DNA from 3 places in the Pantoea folii genome. Region 2 is predicted to be linked to each of the others. Evidence: predicted binding sites of a transcription regulator. Region 2 holds the regulator's gene; each other region holds the start of a gene.

Region 1 (7,584 bases), on a different contig from region 2:
AGCGAACTGCGTGAGCAGATGACGAATACGGTCTGCGTGACGCTGTAACATTTGTGCGTCGTAGCGCGTCGGGTTAGCCACCAGTGTTAACTGCAATGCGCCATCACGGAAGCCCACTTCAAACTCGATATCGTCAACCGGGCCCATGGCTAAGGTGTGGGTCGCCGCCGGAATACCATCGAATTGCAGATCATCATGGTAGACCTTGACGTTGATCACCGGCCCATAAAGCTGTTGGCTGCTGCCGACCAAACCCAGATCGCGACGCAGTTGCTCTGCTTCATAGCGCTGATGACGGCGTGCTTTGCGGATTTCCGCTTGTACCTGCTGCACCAGCGCGGCTAAATCAGTGTGATGAGGGATGTCGAAGATCAGCGGCAGCACGTTAACCACCGGCCCCAACGCCGTCAGTGCCGCCGAGCCCATGCGGCGCATAAACGGAAAGCCAATCGCTAAGCGCGAGTTGTCGCTAATGCGCGCCAGATAAGCCACCAGCAGGGCACTGACAATATCGCCTTCGCTGCAATCCTGGAACGCTACGTGCTGGCGCAACGTTGTCAACTCCGGCAGCGCGACGTGGCAGCTGATCGGACGATCGCCAGCATCCGTTACGCTTTCACTGGAGAGCGTTAAAGTTTCGGGTAGTTCAGCCGCATAGGTCTGCCAGTGGCTGGCGGAACGGGCAAACGCCGGGGATACTCCCCACTGCTGATACTCATCAATCACCTCGCTAAACGGCGTGAAGGGTGAAAGTGAGGGTTCTTCGCCACGGCACAGTTCGGCATAGATGGCCGCCACGCGCTGCGTCAGCGCTTCGAAACTGAAGCCATCAACCAGCAGATGGTGATATCGCTGATACCACCACCAGCTGCCATCACCCACGCGCATTAACACGTGGCGATACAGCGGCTTATCACCGTCGGCCGCCAGTTCGGCGCGCAGATCGGCCTGCATCAGTTTATGCGCCTGACCGGTGGCGTCCGCGCGCTGGCTGAAGTCATGCCACTCCGGCAGCACCAGTGCCTGCGCGCCAAACCATTGCGCGGGATTCCCGTTTTCATCGAGGCCAAAGCGTGCCTGCACGGTATCGGCTTCCGCCATCGTCTGGCGGATGGCGCTGTCCAGGGCGGCGCGGTTGATGTCGCCGTGCAGCACGCTGTAGTGCGCCACGGTAAATTGATTGCGCTGCTGCGCAATAGCGTCAGCGATCCAGATGCCGGGCTGAGCCGCCACCAAAGGATACGCAGGTGAATGCGTGATTAACGATGCCAAAGGAATGTTCCCGTCTAAAAAAATCGAAAAAGGAAAAGTTAAAAAAGCGAAAAATTAATGTGCGCTGGACGACGTCTGTTGCGTCGCTGGTCGCATGTCCTGCCAGTGTGTTTCGATGTACTCAATCGCTGCGGCACGCGGCAGCGGACCCGCCACGTTTTGCCAGCCCGCAGGCACCTGAGCAAATGCGGGCCACAGGCTGTATTGCTGGCGCGCGTTGATCAGCACCAGAAAATCGAGCGCGTCGTTATCAAACGGATTTTGTTGTTCAGACATGGTGGTTACCTTTTGAGGTTGGATCAGAGAGAAGATCGGCCAGCAGCCAGCGGCAGCCGTCGATCAAGCCGCCGCGCCAGCACAGCGCGTCGTGCCCTCCGGCGTAGCAGCGGAAAAACAGTTCGTGGCCGGCGGCTTCCAGCGCGGGACGTATTTGTTGATTCACGAACAGCATGTCTTGTTCGCGATCGCCGACTTCCTGGAAAATCTTCAGCTTGCCGACGGGCAGGGCGTTGTCCTGCAAACGCTGTAGCAGCAGACCCGGCGCGTGCTGTTCACGGTTAGCGTAATCACGGATGTATTGCAGGTGCGGCCACCAGAACGAGCCGGATTGCGTGAGGATGCGGCCAAAACGCTGCGGCCAATGCAGACCGGCGTACAGCGCCGCGAGGCCACCGTAGCTTTGCCCCGCCACCAATGTGCGGCAGCCATCGCTGCTGAACGCGGCATGCTGACGCGCCAGCGGCAACAGTTCCTGTTGCACCGCCTGCCAGAAGGTTTCGTTGCAGGGCAGCTCAACCTCGCGATGCTGGCTATCGATCACGTCGATAAATAACCAGCAGGCAGGCGGCAGTTCACCTGCTGCGGTGCTCTGATCGAGGGCGCTGAAAATCGGCTGCCCGTATACCCAATTCTGCCCATCCAGCAGAATCGCCAGCGGGCGCTGATCCGGTTGCGCAGTCTGTCCGGTGGTGTAAAGCCAGACGTGACGCGTGACGTTGAGCAGATCGCTGTGCCACTGCAAAGTTTGCAGGCCATCTGGCCAGGTGTCGGCCAATCCGGCATCCAACTGTTGCCAGGCAGATTGATCAGGCGCCTCGGGCATATGCGCATTACTCAGCGCAAAGCGGCGGCTGCTCAGAAACGGGGGCGAAGGATTCAGCATGTCGGGGATCGCCAGCGGCATCAGCGAGATCCACCACTTGCGTTGCAGCACCCGGCAGGTTTCGTCACTGCCGCAGAACAGCGGGGGCATATGGTCATCCGTCACCGGGATCAGGCTATAGCTGCCACGCCAGTCAGATTCGATCTGCGTCGACCAATGCCAGACATCACTGTTGCCGACGCGAACCAGGGATTCGGGGGCCTGGCTGTGATGGTCGGTGACGCCGTTTATATCGACATAGACCCTTTTTGTAGACGATGACTCGGAACGGCCCTCGGGATCGCGCCAGAAGAAATGCATGTGCGTTTCGCCATCAGCCTCATGCTCAATCACCGGCGTACCCGCCTTATGAAGCTGTTCCCACCAGCGATGGCTGCCGAGATCGTCCTGCTGTAACCACTGGGTAACTGTTCCGGTTGGCAACCAGATTTGCGTCATTTGTTCTGCATCGCTGAGAAACATCCTGCAATCTCTCTCCACATTTTCTTCAAAGACTTTACATTAACAAACGTAATGCAAATGCTATTGATAACGATTTACATTTGCAATATTATTTTTGCGCCGAATAAATCCCCTATTTTTCAGATGATTATTCTGAAATAGGCTTTTAAGGGGGATTCAGGGCCGAGTTTTATCAGAGGAAGTTATATTTCAATCCGTTACAGCTTTCGCCGTTGGGTGAAGAGGAATGGACGGATTATTTCATCGACAAGGCAGTTTGAAATAGAGATGGCAACTATGTCCGTTAAAGCAAAAAATTTAGCAATACCTGCTGTGGCACTTCCGTTCAGATTCTCCCGTCTTCACCTGTCACTGGCCTCAATTCTGCTGGTGGCGCCTGCCACTTTCAGCGTCGCGGCAGAAGAGACCATCACCGTGAATGCAGATGCGCGTGAAAGCGTGACGTCTCCACTGCAAGGCTATGTGGCGAAAGAGAGCGCTGCAGGTACCAAAACCTCAACGCCACTGCGTAAAACCCCGCAATCGATTTCGGTGATTACGCGTCAGCAGATGGACGATCAGGCGGCGCCGTCGGTGGCGGATGCACTGAGCTACACCAGCGGCGTGCTGACCAACTACCGTGGAAACTCGAACCGTAACGATGAAATCATCGCGCGTGGTTTCCGCTATGCACCGAAATTCCTCGATGGCTTGAGCTATGGCTTATCCGGCCAGGCTGGCGCGGCAGGACAGATCGACCCATGGTTGCTGGAGCGTGTGGAGATGATTCATGGCCCGGCATCGGTGTTGTACGGCCAGGTTAACCCCGGCGGTGTCATCGCGATGACCAGCAAGCGCCCAACCGCGCAGAGCATTCATAAAGTTCAGCTCAGCACCGGTAATCAGCATCTGGGCGAAGCGGCGTTTGATTTCGGCGGCAAACTAAATGACGACAACACGCTGTTTTATCGTCTCAACGGTATCGCCAGCACCAAACATGAGTTCGTGAAAGATAACAAACAGCAGCGCATGGCGATTGCCCCCGCGCTGACCTGGCTGCCCAACGCGGACACCAGTTTCACCTTGCTGACGATGTATCAAAACGAGCCAAAGGCCGGATATCGTAACTTCCTGCCTGCTAACGGCACGCTGTTTAACACAAGCGCGGGCTACATTCCTTACGATTTCAACGTCAGCGATCCGAGCTTTAACGAAGCGAAACGCGAGCAGACTTCGGTTGGCTACATCTTCGAGCACAACTTCAACGACAACATCAGCTTCACGCAGAATATGCGTTACAGCAACATGGATGAGTCGTACAAATACCTGGTCTATACCTTCGATGTGGATGGCAGCGACCATCAGATCAACCGTCGTCCGCAGCATGACAAAATCAAGTCTAAAGAGCTGGGCATTGATAATCAGGTTAAAGCGACGTTCGATACCGGCAACGTTGCGCATACCGTGCTGGGCGGACTGGATTACAAATGGAGCGATGTCGATAACAAACTGTGGCGCGACAGCGGTGATCAGTACATTCTCGACTGGGCGAATCCGACCAGCGTGACGATTAATGAGAGCGATCTGGCGTTGAACACCAGCACGCGCAAAAAGCTCGATCAGGTTGGCGTGTATTTGCAGGATCAGCTGGAATGGAATCAATGGAATCTGCTGCTGTCCGGTCGCCAGGATTGGGCGGAAACGCGTACGCAGGACCGTATGGAAAATACCACCACACAACAGAATGACAGCAAGTTCACCGGCCGTGCCGGTCTGTTGTACGCCTTCGATAATGGCCTGTCGCCGTATATCAGCTACAGCACCTCGTTCGAACCCAACCTGAGCACCGGTGCGCCGGGCAGCGATCCGTTCGCACCGACTACCGGCGAGCAGACGGAGATCGGTATCAAATATCAGCCAGTGGGTTGGGATGCGGTGTTTACGGTTTCCGCGTTTGATATCACGCAGAAAAACATCACCTCTTACAACAGCGAACTGGGTTACAACGAGCAGATCGGTAAGGTGAAGTCCAAAGGTATCGAGACGGAAGCGCACGCGCAAATTACCCCTGAAATTAAGGTGATGGCGGCTTATACCTTTACCGATGCGGAAACCAAAGAGAGCAACACCGCGGCGCAGGTCGGCAAAACGCCTTCGAGTATTCCGCGTCATGCCGCATCTGCCTGGGGCAGCTACAGCTTCCTCGATGGTGCGCTAAACGGTCTGACGCTCGGCAGTGGTGTACGTTACACCGGCACCGCCTGGGCGGATTCCATCGGTCAGGACAAGGTTCCGCACTACACGCTGTATGACGTGATGGCGAAATATGAGCTGGGCGAAGCGGCTAACTCACTGCGTGGCACCACGCTGCAGTTGAACGTCAACAACGTGGCCGACAAGCACTATGTTGCCTCCTGCAGCAACACCAGCGCGTGCTTCTACGGCAGTGGTCGTTCAATTGTGGCGTCCGTCAGCTACAGCTGGTAATCGCGATAAGGCAGGGCGTCCTTGCAGGTGCCCTGGTTTTACCTATTTGCATTCCGTGCTGCTTTCCTGCAGATGAAACACCTGGAGACAGGTTTTCGGAAAATACTGGATTTGTGTGACTGTCATCACTCCGCGAGGCACGCTAAAATAATCGCTTCTCATTTAGCAAAAGGTTTTTCGTCACGATGTTTTCGCGTTTCACTCTGGCCGCTGTGACGGCCACACTTATGCTTACCGGTTGTGCACGCCACGCCGCAGAAAGCAACGCTACGGCGCAAGCTGACGCTCCAGCCGCTGCCCCCATCGAGAATGACAACATTCCTTCGCAGTTTGAAAGTGGCCCTACGGTGATTAACGTATCGCATTTGGTCACCCGCACTGATGACGGCTCATCCGTTTATGTGACGGTAGATGGTCAGGATGCCGGGCTGTTGCAGAAAGGCGAGAATAAAGAGATTCGCGTTGCTGAAGGTAAACACCAGATCGGTGGTTACGTTCAGACGCTGTTTGGTTTTGGCAAGGTGACCATCGCGTCGGTGGATGTGACCACCGACACCAAAGGACCGAAAAACGTGGTCTATTCGGTGACGCGTCAGAAGCCGACCTTTAGCGAAACGCAGGCCGCTGCGCCAAACAACTCCTGATCTGCAAGCGGTGCTGCTCTCGCCAGCACCGCCCCCGTTTAATTCCGGCTAAACACCAGTTTTAATCCCGCAACGGCGAAGCAGCACGCCAGCAGCGCATCCAGCCCACGGCGGATACGGCGATAAAATACCGCCATCACCGCAGTGGAGAACAACAGCGCATAGCCGTAAAACACCAGCACGCAGATCGTGGCACATCCTGCGATGATCATCGGCAAAGTTGAGGCCGCTGCATCTGGTTTCAAAGCCACCGACATGATCGCCACCCAGGTCAAAATCGCCTTAGGATTGCCAACGTGCATCAAAATACCCTGACGAAACAGCCTGATAAAGGCGACTTTGTCGCCGCTGGCGCTGAATTCATTCGCATCAGGACGGCGTAAAGCCGATTTACCCGCCTTATAGGCCAGCCACAGCAGATATAAACCACCGCCGATTTTCAGCACTATCAACAGCTGAGCAAAGGTTGCCAGCACGGTTAACACGCCACAGGCCGCCAGCAGCGCCCACATCATCGAACCGCTGATCACCCCACTTGCCAGCGCCAGTGCGGCACCGCGTCCTTTCTTCATTGCCGTGCCCATAATCGCCATATTGCTCGGGCCCGGGCTGGCGGTGGCAACAAAATAGGTTGTGTAGATCAGAATCAATTCGTGTGAAAGCGCCATGTCGTCCTCTGCGATGAGATTGTCCTGCTTTTGTTATATCGCCTGCATCGCAGAATGACTACTGCTGATTCCGTCTTAAGAAGGGATCGCCCTGGTGTAGCTGCGACTTTTCACTTTATAAAGCGTGAAAATAATCGAAAGCGAGGCAATCACCACCAGAATCAATCCGGGGCCAATCAGCGATCCGAAGCCTAACGCATTGAAGATTAGCAGGCCGACAATGCCACCGGTGAGGAAGGAGAAGATGGTCACCAGATGGGTATTCAGTTGCTGTTTAAAGGCACGGATGTTTTTGGAGGGATCGCGGCGTAATAATGCAACAAATACCGAACCGATAGAGATACCTGCATCGGTTAGTGTGCCGGTAATATGGGTCGATCGTACGCGGCCGTTCGAAAGTTGCGTCGAGGTGGAATTGTGCACACCCATTAAAAATGCCAGTAGTAGTAATATTTCTGCGTTATTATTCGACGAGAAATAATAAATTTCGAACAATGACGTCATAATTAACAGCACGCCTTCCACCAGCAGAATGCAGCTAAATATGGTGCGCAGTCCATTAATCACGCCAAGCACCACCGAAATCCTTGCCACCACCGCACCGGTGACAAAGGCACCAATCATGGCAATGAAGACTTTAAGATTACGTATATCCATCTCATTCAAATCGCTGGATATTTGTGCGATGTTGCCGGACATATGCGAGGGGAAAAAGCCAAAGGCGGCTAACGCCATGGCGTTCAATAATCCCGCTGATGTGGCCAGGCACAGGGCGAGATTACGATCTTCAACGTGTGTTCTGGTGCGCTTCAGTTTTATCAGCATAATTCACCCTTGCTCATGGAGAGTATTGTGATAACGCAATGCGTCAAATCTGGTGTTCGCCAATGAATAAGTGAAGCACAAAAAT
Region 2 (7,584 bases):
CGGTGCCGGATGAGGCGTTCGCCAGCAAAGCGGTGGGCGATGGTCTGGCAATCAAGCCAACCGACAAAACGGTGGTGGCTCCGATCGCCGGTACCGTGGTGAAAATCTTCAACACCAACCATGCGTTCTGTCTGGAAGCCGCTAACGGCGTTGAGATCGTGGTGCACATGGGCCTGGACACCGTGGCGCTGGAAGGAAAAGGCTTTACACGTCTGGTAGAAGAGGGAGCAACCGTCACTGCCGGTCAGCCGATTCTGGAGATGGATCTGGACTTCCTCAACGCCAACGCGCGCTCAATGATTAGCCCGGTGGTGGTCAGCAACAGCGATGATTTCGCCGGACTGAATCTGCTGGCCAGCGGTTCGGTGGTTGCAGGCGTCACGCCGCTGTATGAAGTGAAAAACTAAGTCCTTGTGATTTAGCCAGAAGGCAGGAAGAAATTCCTGCCTTTTTTGTTTTAAAACGACCAACAAACGGTTGTTTCCCTCCTGCGCTTTGTGGATCATACTCCGTTACTTCGTGGTACAAATCACCCGCTATTGTTTTGAGGATTTTGAGATGAGTGAGGCTGAAGCCCGCCCAACGAACTTTATTCGTCAGATCATCGACGAAGACTTGGCGAGCGGTAAGCACAGCAGTGTGCATACCCGTTTCCCGCCTGAGCCCAATGGTTATCTGCATATTGGCCATGCGAAATCAATCTGCCTGAACTTTGGTATCGCCCAAGATTATCAAGGACAGTGCAACCTGCGTTTTGACGATACTAACCCGGTGAAAGAAGACCTGGAGTTCGTTGAATCCATCAAGCGTGACGTGCAATGGCTGGGCTTTGAGTGGAGCGGCAACATTCGTTACTCCTCAGACTATTTCGACCAACTGTTTAACTACGCCGTTGAGCTGATCAATAAAGGTCTGGCTTACGTTGATGAGTTGTCGGCGGAAGAGATCCGTGAATATCGCGGCACCTTGACTGCGGCGGGTAAAAACAGCCCGTACCGCGACCGCAGCGTGGAAGAGAACCTCGCGCTGTTCCAGAAAATGCGTGATGGCGGTTTCGAGGAAGGTAAAGCTTGTCTGCGTGCCAAAATCGACATGGCATCGAGCTTCATTGTGATGCGCGATCCGGTGCTATACCGCATTAAGTTTGCCGATCACCATCAGACCGGCAGCAAGTGGTGCATCTACCCGATGTACGACTTCACCCACTGCATTTCGGATGCGATCGAAGGCATTACCCACTCATTGTGTACGCTGGAGTTCCAGGACAACCGTCGCCTTTACGATTGGGTGCTGGACAATATCACCATTCCGCAGCATCCGCGCCAGTACGAATTCTCGCGGCTGAATCTGGAATACGCGGTGATGTCGAAGCGCAAGCTGACGCAGTTGGTCACCGAGAAAGTGGTGGAAGGCTGGGACGATCCCCGCATGCTGACCGTTTCAGGTCTGCGCCGTCGTGGTTACAGCGCGGCCTCGATTCGTGAATTCTGCCGCCGCATCGGCGTGACTAAACAGGACAATATCGTTGAGATGGCGTCGCTGGAATCCTGTATTCGTGACGATCTCAATGAGAACGCACCACGCGCGATGGCGGTACTTGACCCGTTGAAAGTGGTGATCGAAAACCTGCCCGCCGGCCACGAAGAAACGCTGACCATGCCTAATCATCCAAACAAGCCGGAGATGGGCACGCGTGAAGTGTCGTTCAGCCGTGAAGTGTGGATTGATCGCGCTGACTTCCGTGAAGAAGCCAACAAACAGTACAAACGTTTGATTCTGGGCAAAGAAGTGCGTCTGCGCAATGCTTATGTGATTCGTGCTGAGCGTGTGGCGAAAGACGAAGAGGGTAACATTACCTGCATCTATGCCACTTGTGATGTTGACACCCTGAGCAAGGATCCGGCGGATGGTCGCAAAGTGAAAGGTGTGATCCACTGGGTTTCCGCCATTCATGGACTGCCAGCTGAGTTCCGTCTTTACGACCGTCTGTTCAGCGTGCCAAACCCCGCGGCGGCTGAGGATTTCCTCACCACCATTAACCCGAACTCGCTGGAGATCAAACAGGGCTTCGTGGAGTCTGGTTTGCGTGAAGCGGCCACTACCGCAGCTTATCAGTTTGAACGTGAAGGTTATTTCTGTGCCGATAGCGTCTACTCACAGCCGGGTAAATTGGTGTTTAACCGCACGGTTGGACTGCGCGATACTTTCGCGAAGATTGGCGAGTAATATCTTTCGTCAATAGCACAATATGATCATGAAAGGGCGAGCAATCGCCCTTTTTTATTGCCTGTAATTCGCCACGAGCAATTAATTATGCTGAAGGCGGCAAGCTGAGCTTGTTGTCTATTTTGCGACAATTCTGACTTTAGCAAAATTAACCCATTTGCGAGTGTGAAAAATTGTATTTCAGGTAGGCTATGCGCTCTCAACAAAGCTCTGCGGGTTATCAAAGGAAATAAAATGACAAGTCTCGCCCTGGAAGCTAAGCATAGTGTGGTGGTATTACATCAGCTTATTGAACGTGTTTTTAACCAGGTAGAAGGCAGTGATGACAGCATGGAACTGCTATTGTCACACTTTCACCCGGATTTCAAAATGGTGACGCCGCTGGGTAAGCAGCTGGATCTGAATGAGACCGAAGTGCTGTTTCGCAAACTGCACGGTCAGCGGGAAGGGCTGCGCATTGCCACCAGTGAGCATGCCATCATTTCTCAACAGAGCCAGGAAGTGACGATTCAGTATCGTGAACTGCAGATGTTGAACGGCACCCATCAAACGCGCATCTCTTTGGCTGTGCTGGATTGCAGCACCACCATTCCTCGCTGGCGCTACCTCCACGAGACCTTTATCGCTTGATAACAGGCATAAAAAAACCGGTGACCAGCACCGGTTTTTTTATATTGCATAGCACACTCAATTACTTATCGTGGAGCGTCTCGTCTTCGCGGCAGTCTCCCAGTGCACAGTGGCCGTACAAGTACAGGCTGTGGTTACTGAGTTTAATGCCATGGCGAGTGGCAATCTCACGCTGACGCGTTTCGATTGATTCATCGCTGAATTCGATTACTTTGCCACAATCCAGGCAGATCAAGTGGTCATGGTGATGCTGCTGAGTCAGTTCGAATACGGATTTGCCGCCTTCGAAGTTATGACGGGTGACGATACCCGCGTCATCAAACTGGTTAAGAACGCGATATACCGTTGCCAGGCCAATCTCTTCGCCCATATCGATCAGGCGCTTATACAAATCTTCCGCACTGACGTGATGGGACTCGGGGCCCGGTCCCTGAAGCACTTCCAAAATTTTCAATCTTGGCAGAGTGACTTTCAGGCCAGCCTTCTTCAATGCGGAGTTGTTGTCAGTCATTCGGATATTGTCCTGTTACTTTGCATGTCACTTACGGCGCAGGGGCCTTGAATGTTTAGGTCACACGTATTCTCATTTGCGTCTCATTATAGAACTCAAGCAGTGAAATGAAAACCGGGGTATCGCGCAAATCAACAAAAGTCGTAAGGATAAACATCGCCTACGTCAGCGCGGAACGGTGTGGTTTGGGTTTCCATTTCACTCAGCCTCAGTCAACAATCAGAGGAATAAGCGGATGACCATTGCGGGTATTCTACAGATTTGCGGGGAAAAGTTAAAAAACCGTAGCTATTATTTTTATAGGAAATTCCTTTGTCCCAATGTGAGCCAGCGCTCACATTGGGGAGGCGAGGCATCAGGCTTCGATGATCTCTTTTAACTGCAGCTCATCAAAAATCTGTTTCACCCAGGCATCAACACGTTCGTTGGTCAGCTCAGGTTGACGGTCTTCGTCAATTGCCAGGCCGAGGAAGTGTTTGTCATCGGCCAGACCTTTAGAGGCTTCAAAATGATAGCCCTCGGTCGGCCAGTGGCCCACGATCACCGCGCCATTTGGCTCAATGATGTCGCGAATCGTGCCCATCGCATCACAGAAATATTCTGCGTAGTCTTCCTGGTCGCCACAACCAAACAGCGCCACCAGTTTGCCATTAAAGTCGATCTCTTCCAGCGAAGGGAAGAAGTCATCCCAGTCACACTGTGCTTCGCCGTAATACCAGGTAGGAATGCCCAGCAGCAGGATGTCGAACGCTGCGAGATCTTCTTTGGTGCTCTTAGCAATGTCATGCACTTCGGCGACATCTTTACCCAGTTGTTTCTGGATCATTTTTGCAATGTTTTCAGTGTTGCCGGTATCGCTGCCGAAGAAAATGCCTACGATTGCCATGGGTTAAGTAACCTCTTAAAGCCTGATTGTGAAAGTAAGTCAATTGACTGCACATGTTAGCGAATGATAGCAGACCGTTGAAAAGGGCGGAACGAGTAAAGCCTGAACTTTGTGTTCCTGCGTGCGGTCAGCGCGCTAAGACAGTTTGAGTTGCGCCAGCAGCATTTGTTCAATCAACTCGCTGCGGCTGATGTTTTGTTGCTCGGCCAGCGTGTTCAGGGCGTCAACCGCTTCGCTGGACATTTTCAGCTCAACACGACGCAGCCCTCGCACTTTATCGCGCTTGAGCTGGTTACGTTTGTTGATACGCAACTGTTCGTCACGTGTCAGCAGGCTGGTTTTGGGTCGACCAGGACGCCGCTCGTCTGCAAAAAGATCAAGCGTGGTACGGTCTGTCTGTTCTTTTGCCATGATTTGTGAAACTGAGTGGGCGCGAACGGCGGAAAGGCGCTGCGCGATTTATACATTATCGGCCCGACCACGGCGAAAAAATCATCCGCGGCAAATTTTTAGCGCGACATCATACTCCAGCACCATCCGCGACGCCAACCCTAAACCGCATACGGCAAGCTTTTGCTTTTACAGGTTAAAAAAGCGACGAACTGCGCGCAAAACCGCATCAGGTTTTTCAGCATGTACCCAATGACCGGCCCCGCTAATCACGTGTGCGTGTGCCTGCGGGAACTGGCGTAGCAGTGCATCGCGGTGCTGATTGTCGAGGTAAGGAGAATCGCCACCGCGGATAAACAATGCGGGATGTGGCCAGGCGGGAACTTCTTCCCAGCCAGAAATCGTGGTGTAGTTGTCCCACAGCACCGGCACGTTAAAGCGCCACTCGCCCTCGACAAAGGACTTGAGGATAAACTGAATTACCCCCTCTTCAGTGACATGTTGACGCATCACCTCGGCCGCTTCGCTACGACGCGTTACACCCGCGGCGGTGACGGCGCGAATACCGGCAAAGATTTCATCGTGGCGGCGGGTTTGGTAATCCACGGGCGCGATATCGATCAGCACCATCTTCTCAATACGTTCGGGGGCCACTGCGCTCAATGCCATGGCGATCTTACCGCCCATCGAGTGACCTATCACGCCAGCGCGTTCAATCTGGTGTGCATCCAGCGTCTCAACGATATCTTGCGCCATGGCGTGATAATTCATCACCTCACTGCGCTCAGATAAACCATGGTTGCGTACGTCCACTTGTAGCGTGGGGCGAGCATCCCGTACGCCGCGTGCCAGCACGCCAAGGTTATCCATGCTGCCAAACAGGCCATGAATTAACAGAATCGGGGACGCTTCAGGGGGAGATTGTTCAGTTTGCAGACAGGCGTTCAAAATCATGGCTAAAGTTCTTACGGTTGTGACCTTGGCTTAGGGTATCATGGATTCACCTGTCCAGGAGCCAGCCGGCCAGGCATTAGGGCATATTCCGACTTTTGCCCTGAAACGACGCCAGCGCTATCGGCTGCCACGGATTTAACTTTATAATCCTTATGTTAGAGCCCGCTCACGTTTTGCACAGCTCGATTTTGCTAAGGCCGTTGCAATAAAGCGTGGTTCTGTCATTTGCCAGAATTGTACGGAATAAGATGAAAACGATTGAAGTTGACGAAGAACTCTACCGTTATATTGCCAGCCACACGCAGCACATTGGTGAAAGCGCCTCGGATATTTTGCGCCGCATGCTGAAGTTTACCGCGGGCCAGACCGCACCGACTGCACCTGTCGCTGCGGCTTCGGCTTCGGTCAAGGAAGCGCAGCCAGTGCGCAGCGAAGCGCGTCCTCAGGATCGCGTACGCGCCGTGCGTGAACTGCTGCTCTCTGATGAGTATGCTGAGCAGAATAAGGCGGTTAATCGCTTTATGCTGGTACTGTCAACGCTCTATCGTCTTGATCCAGCTGCCTTTGCTGAAGCCACTGCCTCGCTGCAGGGCCGCACTCGCGTCTATTTTGCGGGTGACGAGCATACGCTGCTGCAAAATGGCACCCATACTAAGCCGAAGCACGTTCCTGGCACACCGTACTGGGTGATCACCAATACCAATACAGGCCGCAAATGCAGCATGGTGGAACACATCATGCTGGCGATGCAGTTCCCACAGGAACTGACAGAGAAAGTTCGCGGCACCATTTAAACTGAAGCGTCAGGGAGAAGCGCCAATGGCCAATCACCCCCGTGCCGGGCAGCCTGCCCAGCAGAGCGATTTGATTAACGTTGCACAATTAACCTCGCAGTATTACGTCCTGAAGCCAGATGCGGCGAACCCGGACCATGCGGTGAAATTTGGCACTTCTGGCCACCGCGGCAGCGCGGGACGCCAAAGCTTCAATGAAGTGCACATTCTGGCGATTGCGCAAGCCATCGCGGAAGAGCGCAAAAAGAATGGCATCACCGGTCCGTGCTACGTGGGTAAAGATACTCACGCACTGTCTGAGCCGGCCATTCTGTCGGTGCTGGAAGTGCTGGCGGCGAACGGTGTAGATGTGATCGTGCAGCAGGACAATGGCTACACGCCAACGCCGGCGATCTCCAACGCCATTCTGGAACACAACAAACGCGGTGGCGCGCAGGCGGACGGTATCGTCATCACGCCTTCACACAACCCGCCAGAAGACGGTGGCATCAAGTACAACCCACCAAACGGTGGCCCGGCTGATACCAACGTCACCAAAGTGGTGGAAGATCGAGCTAATCAGCTGATCAAAGGTGAGCTGAAAGACGTGAAGCGTCTGCCACTGGATCAGGCTTGGGCAAGCGGCCATATCGTTGAGCAGGATCTGATTCAGCCTTATGTGGAAGGTCTGGCTGAGGTCATTGACTTCCCGGCAATCCAGAAAGCGGGCCTGAAAATCGGCGTTGATCCGCTGGGTGGTTCCGGTATCGCGTACTGGCAGCGTATCGCTGAACATTACAAGCTGGATCTGACCATCGTTAATGATGCAGTCGATCAGACTTTCCGCTTCATGCATCTGGACAAAGATGGCGTGGTGCGTATGGACTGTTCGTCTGAGTGCGCGATGGCCGGTCTGCTGGCGTACAAAGATAAGTTCGATCTGGCGTTTGGTAACGACCCGGATTACGACCGTCACGGCATCGTCACGCCTGCTGGCCTGATGAACCCGAACCATTATCTGGCGGTAGCGATCAACTACCTGTTCCAGCATCGCCCGCAGTGGGGCAAAGATGTGGCTGTGGGTAAAACCCTGGTCTCCAGCGCAATGATTGACCGCGTGGTCAACGACATCGGTCGCAAGCTGGTTGAAGTGCCAGTCGGCTTCAAATGGTTTGTTGATGGTCTGTTTGATGGCAGTTTCGGTTTCGGCGGCG
Region 3 (7,584 bases), on a different contig from region 2:
CGATCTGTCAGGTTATACACGCCACCGCTCAGCTTGACGTTCTTCGCCACCTGCCAATAAGCCGTCAGATCGACCATACCGTAACCCGGCACGCGCTCATAATCGGTGGTGGAATCGGTCAGTGCAGAACCGGTATTGGTGTAGCTCTGGCGGTTGGTCGCCGTGGCTTTTTTGCCCTTCACGAAAGTAGCCGTCACAGCAGCACCGTACTCGTCCTGCGGCGCATCCCAACCCAGGCCCAGCACCGCTTTCATTGGCGGTACGCTCTCCAGATCGACATAACGGTCACCGAGGTAGCTCGACTTCGATTTACCTTCGTTGTAGCTAAAGGCGAAGCGTGCGCTCAGGCCCTGCACATCTTGATACCAGGTGCCGAAATTCACCTTCCCACTCAACTCAGCACCATAGATATAGGCTTTATCGCGATTCTCTGACTGATAAGTAGTGTAAATGTTGCTCGGAACGTTGGTGAATTTCTCCGGGCTACCGGCACGGGTGTACCGGTTATAGGCAATGAAGTTTTTATAAGCGTTGTAGTAAACCGCTGTGTTCATCACCACGCCTTCGGTCGGCTGTCCTTTCAGACCCCATTCGAAGTTGTTGCTGGTTTCGGTTTTCAAATCCGGGTTACCAATCAGCGCATATTGCTGACTACCCGCATAGCTGGAACCGAGGTTCCATGAACCATACAGCTGGCTGGCGTTCGGGAATTGTGCGCCGCGCTTGTATTGCAGATAGGTCATCAGTGTTGGCGTGAGCTCATACTGGAATGCCAGTGATGGCAGAACCTGCGTATCGCTATTGCCTGAGCCATAAAGCGTTTCAACTTCTGATTCGGTTAGAACGGTGCTGCCGCTGGTCAGGCTGCTGAGGTTATCAGGCTTGGTATTTTGGTAAGCCACACGTACGCCCGGCACCACCGCAAAGTTGTGGCCATCCAGGTCGAAGTTGATCTTATCCTGCACAAAGCCGCCCAGCGTGTAGCTGCGGCTGTCTGCTTCAGGCTGCATGATCACACTGTAGGTGCTTGGCGTCGGTGACTGGCGGAATGGACGTTCGGTTTTTTCCAGACGTCCATTCAAACCCGCAGTCAGCTCATGGCGACCCAGCGTTTTAGCCAGGTTGGTTTCAAAGCCGTAGCTGTCAGTGTTGTAGTCCGAGTAAACCGTTTCATAGGCTGACGCACTCGAAGGCATATAGGTGTTGTCATGCGCTTCGGTGTGCTGCCAGTAGACACGCGTGCTCAGGCTGTCGATGAAGTCGTTGTAAGGCGTGTACTCGTCCGCCAGGCTCAGGCCGAAGCGACGGGTATCGCTCTGCTGCTGTGCGGTGCCGTATAAGGTATTGCCTGAAGTATCCCAGCTGTCGTAATGGGTGTGATTGGTTTTATGGTAGAAATCGGCGGTACCGGTGATTTTGTGCGCGTCATTCGGCTCCCACACCACGCTGCCCAGCAGTGCGTCAGAGTGCCAGTTGGCAGGATAGGCGCCACGGCTCGCATCATTGTTTTGCGTTTCCTGGCCATCGCGACGGCTGTAAACAAAGATACCGCGCAGTTCCTGATCGCCTGCTGCGGCAGTGATGCCGTTGTGCCAGCTGCGGTTGGAGGAATCGAAGTCGCTCTGGTAGCCAAAGTAGGTGGTCTTACCCGGATGTAAATAGTCGTCTGGGGTCTTGTTACGGAACGAGACGGCACCACCAATGGCGGTGTTGGCCTGAGAGACTGAAGTCGCACCTTTATCAATATCCACGCGACCAAACATGTATGGGTCGATGTAATCGCGGCCAATACCGAAAGTATCTAAACCGGCACGGCTGACGTAGCTGCGTCCGGTGGCATCCGGCAGAGAAACGCCGTCAACGTTGATATCGACGCGGTTGCTTTCCAGACCACGGATGTTGTAGCCGGTGTAGCCCGCGCGATCGAAGCCACTTTTACCTGCTGAAGAGCCCCCGCTCGCTCCGGTTGCCGTCACGCCCGGTTCGTAACGCATGATGGTGCCGAAATCATTGCCACCATCACGCTGCATATCGGCGGCGGTAATGGTGCTTTTGCTACCGGCTTGTTTCTCCAGCTTCGGTGCAGTTACCGTCATAACCGACTCTGTAGTGGTGGATTTGTCAGCAGATAAAGCAAGTGTCGTGTTGTCGCTGGCTGCATAGCTGCAAGCGGCGTGAATAGCGGAAGACAAAATCGCAACTTTAAACAGACGTTGCTGGGTCATTCCCTGAAAGAGTGAAGACATGCGCGAAATACCTGGTTAATTGTTAGTATTCGCTCACTGGATTGCCGCCAAAAAAACGCGATATGCGTTAATAAACCGTAAAATGTGTGGACTTATTTTATGTAATAAATAATTTCGTCAGGAATGTAATGCAATTGGTAATCATTATCAATAAACTTTACACTAAGATGTATCTTAGACCGCACATTTTGTTAACTTGTTTATAATCAATAATTAAGAAGAGGCGCCTGATGTCGCAAAAACCGGCTGTGACGATTTACTACTGCACTCAATGCAACTGGCTGCTGCGTTCGGCGTGGATGGCGCAGGAACTGCTGCACACTTTTGCCGAAGATTTAGGCGCGGTGACGCTGAAGCCTGGCACGGGTGGCGTGTTTGAAATCTCGATTGATGGCACGGTGATTTGGGAGCGTAAACAGGAAGGCGGATTCCCGGATGCGGCCGCGCTGAAACAGCGCGTGCGTGATTTCTGCTGGCCGGATCGCGAGTTAGGGCACGTGGATAAGAAGAAGCCGGGTTAATCTTCGAGCGGAGCGATGCGCATGCCCTTAAGTCGCATCGAACATGACAGAATCGCCAGACATAGTGCCCGACTGCTCAACCCTCAGCCTCCTGCTCCAGCGGCCACAGCAGGCGATCCTGCGCGGTGCTTAGCGTGACGATGGCAGGATGATAAATGGCAAACGGTTCGGCCAGCGGGCACGCCAGATATTTGCCGTGCTGACTCGGCACGAACTCAGAGCGCGGTAGAAAAGCCGCGCCCTCAAAGCCCTGCTCCATCATCTCCAGCACCAGACGCGGTTCTGACACTTTGATGCTGATATTGATGTGGCTTAAGTTGCTAAACAGGGTGTTACGCAGCACTTCATAAGTGCCTTCACCACCAATGCGATGCAGCAAAATTAACGGAATCCCGTTGAGATCGGTAAATTTGAGGGTTTTTCCCGCCAGAATCGCGCTGTAATGCGTGGAAACCACGGCGATAGTATCAATCGGTTCCAGTTCACGCACAAACCACGCCTGGCGATCGTGTGGCACTTGCATCAGTGCAATATCGACACGCTGATCGACCAGCATCGCTTCCAGATGGCTGGAATCGGATACCACCACGTTGATATCCCACTCGGGACGGTTCTGATAATAACCCATCAGGATCGGGGTGAAATAACGCAGATACAGGTAGGAAATACCGATGGTGACGCGGCGCTGTTTGTGGGTAGCAATGGTGACCGTCTGCCGCTTTAAACTGTTCACCTGGCTGAGAATATCGCAGGCGCGGCGATAGAGAAAACTACCCGCTTCGGTTAACACCATGGCACGTGGCGTGCGCGTAAAAAGCGGTGAGCCAATCTCCTGTTCTAACTCTTGCAGACGTTTTCCCAACGGCGGTTGTGCGATGTTCAATAGCTTCGCGGCTTTACTGATCGAGCCCTGTTCCGCTATCGTGCAAAAATAATGCAATCGTTTCAGATCCATAATCCCTCCGCGCCCTGTTCGCGCTACTTTACCATGGCCGAAATCGATCCAACCGCGCTGAGCGCAAGCTTAGTGGATATAGATACTCCATAGGTGGCTGATCGGCATCACCAGCACCAGCGCCGGTAACATATTCGCCACTGGGAAGGATTTGATCCCGGCGATACGAAAGCCCGCCGCCAGCATCACAAACCCACCGGCTGCGGTGAAATCACTCATCATCGGTGCCGTGGTGTGCGGCATAATCAGTACCGCCGCCGAGGCCAGCACCAGTTGCACGATCAACTGTGGAATGGCAATCACCGCCACCGCATAACCGAGCAGCGTGGCAAATATCGCCGCCGTGAAGATATCCATGATGGATTTCACCAGCAGGATATTGGCATCGTGGGTCATGCCTTCGGTCATGGCACCAATAATGCCGGTGCCGCTGGCGCAGAACAGCACCATGATCGCCACATACTTTTCAGTGAACGCTTCACCACTCAATCCACCTTCTGCTGGCTGGCTTTGAAAACGGCTCACCAGCCCTTTCGCCAGATTTCCCAGTCGACCTATCTTCTGCTCCAGATAGGCATATTCACCCAGCGCCGCACCGAGGATCAGCGCCAGAATTACCGCCGGCAAACTGTGGATCTTGCCGATCAAAACAATGCCGAGGCCCATCGACGACAGGCCGAACGTCATGGGCAACGCGGTGCGCAGCCTCTCTGGCACTCTGGTGCCAAGAAAGGCGCCCACCAGCCCGCCAATCAGCACCGCGCTGCCGTTGACAAAGGGTCCCACTACCATAATTTACTCCTTACTTATCGTTATGTTTTTCACCCCAGCGTTTGAGGTTGCCCACATCGAGATCGAACAGATCGAGGGCACGCGCCACGCTGTGATGGACCATCTCATCCACGGACTGCGGCTGCTGATAAAAAGCCGGAACCGGAGGATAAATAATCCCTCCCATCTCCGTAACAGACTGCATATTGCGGATGTGCGCCAGATTGAGCGGCGTTTCTCGTACCATCAGCACCAGCCGGCGACGCTCTTTCAGGATCACATCCGCTGCTCGCGTCAGCAGATTGCTGGTCAGCCCATGGGCAATCGATGCCAGCGAGTTCATTGAGCAGGGCGCCACCAGCATGCCGAGGGTTTTAAACGATCCGCTGGAAATCGACGCGCCGAGATTGCTGATGCTGTGCACCTCATCGGCCAGATCCACCACATCCTGCCGTTGCCATTGGGTTTCCATCGAACGCGTCACTTCTGCGCCTTTGGTCACCACCAGATGCACTTCCACATCCTGATCGCGCAGCAACTGCAGCGCCTTCATGCCGTACTGAAAACCCGACGCGCCGCTAATGCCGACGATAATGCGCCTTCTGCTCACTGCTACCTCACTTACTCAAAATCAGGAAGAAAACGTTTCACATCCACCTCTTTGAACTTCGAGCGTTCAAAGTGCGCCTTCATGTGCCACGGCACGGTGCAATCAAAGATGGTTTTGCAGGTCACGCCCTGTTGGCTAATGCTGGCGCTGTATTCCGGCACCTGTGAAGGATCGAGCGGATGGCAGCGCACACCGGGAATGGTGAGATGATCGACATCGCCCTGATAGCGGGTTTGCATCGCCCACAAAATGTCGTCGGTGTCGAACACATCGACATCGTCATCCACCAGGATCACGTGTTTGAGTTCGGAGAAGGCGGCGAAGGCGATCAGTGCCGCCTGGCGCTGGCGTCCTTCATCCACTGCGGAGGCTTTTTTGAACTGGATGACGGCCAGTAATTTTCCGCCGCCAGAGGTGTGCGCATTGACGTTCAACACGCGCCCCGGCATCGCACGATCCAGCATATCCAGAATGCTGGCTTCCGTCGGAATGCCTGCCATGCTGACGTGTTCGCCACTCGGGCCCAGGGTGGTTTGCAGAATCGGGTGTTTACGATGGGTGACGGCTTTCACCTTGATCACCGGCAGCGCATCCTTGGCTTCGCCGGTGTATCCCGGAAACTCGGGCATCGCTTTACCCGTATTGGTGTTCTGATCTTCACGCACACGCACGTTCGGCAGCAGTTCGCCTTCAATCACGATTTCAGCATGGGCGATGGCTTTTTCATTGATGCTCACGCACGGCGTTAACTGCACCGGATAGCCGCGCAGCGCACCGGCAATGCTGAGTTCGTTGTAGCCCAGCGGGGTGGTCGGTGGTTCAAAGCAGGCGGCGATCTCAATCGCCGGATCGACACCAATACTGATCGAGATCGGCAGCGGCTGTCCGGCCTTTTCGGCTTTTTCACGGAAGGCGTCGATGTGACGACCCGGCGTCAGCCACATCGAAAGCTCATCACGGCTCTGAATGCACAGGCGATGGATAGTGATATCCGATTCGTGGGTTTCCGGATCCGAGGCGTAGCACATGCCCATGGTGAAATAGGGACCAGCATCTTCTTCAGTGTTGGTAGGTGCAGGCAACAGCGTGCGCAGATCGAAAGCCGGATCTTCCGCATAGTGCACCACTTCCTGGCACAGCGGTTTGGTGCGGGTCACCACCGGAGCAATCGCGTGGTGGACGGAATCTTTCAGCAGGAAGCCTAGCTTTTCAGGCGGGCAGTTGAGCAGATGGCCGACGCGCTCACGAGTCGACATCAAACCGGTGACCACGCGCACATCAGGGAAGCCTTTGACCTTATTGAACATCATCGCCGGACCTTTGCGGGTTGGACGTTCACAGGTGCCACCTGCGCCGACATAGCGATAAACACCAGACAGTTCGGCGTGTGGATCGACTTCAGTATCGGTGCTGACAAACTCGCCTTTCAGGCTGGTGAGTAGCGCGATGGCCGAGCGCAGATCGTGCACGGCTGGGGTTTTATTTTCAGACATACTTCTCTCCATAAACGCGTTAACTGCGATGGAGAAAAAGTAACGCCAAATAAAAAAGTTAAAAACTACCGTTTATATTCACAGGCTAAACCTTTTTGGTATGCCTGTAATAAAGGATGTTGGGATGTTTTTATTTTATGAATTTCGTAGCAGAAAGGTTAATACCACAGGCAATAAAAAAGGCGCGATTGTACGCGCCTTTAACCTGTTAACTGTTCGAAATTTTTTCCGTCGCTTCGTTCAGTGCATTAATCACAATTTCGAGCGACTCAGGCGAAATATCTTCCTGGGATAAGCGATGATTCAGCGTGTGACGAATATGATGAATCGCCTGCTCAACTTCCGGAATGCTGCGATTATTCACCAGAATCGCCAGCGAAGTCAGTCGCTCAATAATATTGGCAATATTCTCGCCGTTCTCGGCTAATAATGCGCGACCACCTTCATTGAGTGCGTAGGCTTTACGCGATGCATGTGCATCTACCACGCGGATCGCATCCATCTCTTCGAGCAAAGTGAGGTTAGGATAGATGATGCCAGGGCTGGGGGAGTATTCCCCTTTGGACAGCTCTTCCACTGACTTGATCAGCTCATAGCCATGCGCAGAACCGTTGGCGAGGAAATGCATCATCAACAGGCGGATATCACTGGCATCCAGCATCCTTTCCCGGCGCTTTTTACGCGCACCTGCACAGATTGCACGTTGTGCATTATCGGACTGCCATGGAAAATCCCGCTGCTGTTTCATTGCCTTCCCTGAGGTCAATTAAGGGAGGTTGATAGTAGTCTGCCGCCTGGCAAAATTCAACACAGGCGGCAGCGGGCGCGGCGAAGTCAGTTATTTCTGATGCCAGTAAGCCACCGCGCGCACGAAGTCGGTGTGGGCACCACGGCGTTGCGTGAAGTAGTCGCTCAGCAGTTTCACCGCTTCACCTTCACCGGTCAGCCAGATGAAATACTCTTCTGTGGGCAGTGAGATCTGATCCAG

The links. Region 2 encodes Fur, which represses iron uptake genes when iron is present. Its sites were predicted from a motif close to ATAATAATGAGAACNACTATCAA; they were not measured.
Region 1: a site for Fur is predicted at 2,954-2,976, ahead of fes (enterochelin esterase). Genes of this name have one in related genera too.
Region 3: a site for Fur is predicted at 2,375-2,397, ahead of AC1MDE_RS05775 (TonB-dependent hemoglobin/transferrin/lactoferrin family receptor). Genes of this name have one in related genera too.

What each region holds. Positions count from the first base shown of each region.
Region 1 covers NZ_JBWXON010000023.1:9,749-17,332, forward strand. Annotated here, with positions in the region: gene AC1MDE_RS22105 (amino acid adenylation domain-containing protein) at 1-1,272, opposite strand, end outside; gene AC1MDE_RS22110 (MbtH family protein) at 1,327-1,548, opposite strand; gene fes (enterochelin esterase) at 1,541-2,896, opposite strand; gene AC1MDE_RS22120 (TonB-dependent siderophore receptor) at 3,173-5,362, shown strand; gene AC1MDE_RS22125 (hypothetical protein) at 5,548-6,006, shown strand; gene AC1MDE_RS22130 (LysE family translocator) at 6,045-6,674, opposite strand; gene AC1MDE_RS22135 (YoaK family protein) at 6,750-7,499, opposite strand.
Region 2 covers NZ_JBWXON010000030.1:32,214-39,797, reverse strand. Annotated here, with positions in the region: gene nagE (N-acetylglucosamine-specific PTS transporter subunit IIBC) at 1-407, shown strand, start outside; gene glnS (glutamine--tRNA ligase) at 559-2,226, shown strand; gene AC1MDE_RS24820 (hypothetical protein) at 2,461-2,856, shown strand; gene fur (ferric iron uptake transcriptional regulator) at 2,918-3,367, opposite strand; gene fldA (flavodoxin FldA) at 3,723-4,253, opposite strand; gene ybfE (LexA regulated protein) at 4,389-4,664, opposite strand; gene ybfF (esterase) at 4,833-5,597, opposite strand; gene seqA (replication initiation negative regulator SeqA) at 5,846-6,391, shown strand; gene pgm (phosphoglucomutase (alpha-D-glucose-1,6-bisphosphate-dependent)) at 6,417-7,584, shown strand, end outside.
Region 3 covers NZ_JBWXON010000003.1:170,573-178,156, forward strand. Annotated here, with positions in the region: gene AC1MDE_RS05775 (TonB-dependent hemoglobin/transferrin/lactoferrin family receptor) at 1-2,246, opposite strand, end outside; gene AC1MDE_RS05780 (Rdx family protein) at 2,477-2,767, shown strand; gene AC1MDE_RS05785 (LysR family transcriptional regulator) at 2,844-3,722, opposite strand; gene AC1MDE_RS05790 (DUF554 domain-containing protein) at 3,792-4,514, opposite strand; gene AC1MDE_RS05795 (UbiX family flavin prenyltransferase) at 4,525-5,103, opposite strand; gene AC1MDE_RS05800 (UbiD family decarboxylase) at 5,115-6,596, opposite strand; gene AC1MDE_RS05805 (PadR family transcriptional regulator) at 6,805-7,344, opposite strand; gene AC1MDE_RS05810 (siderophore-interacting protein) at 7,435-7,584, opposite strand, start outside.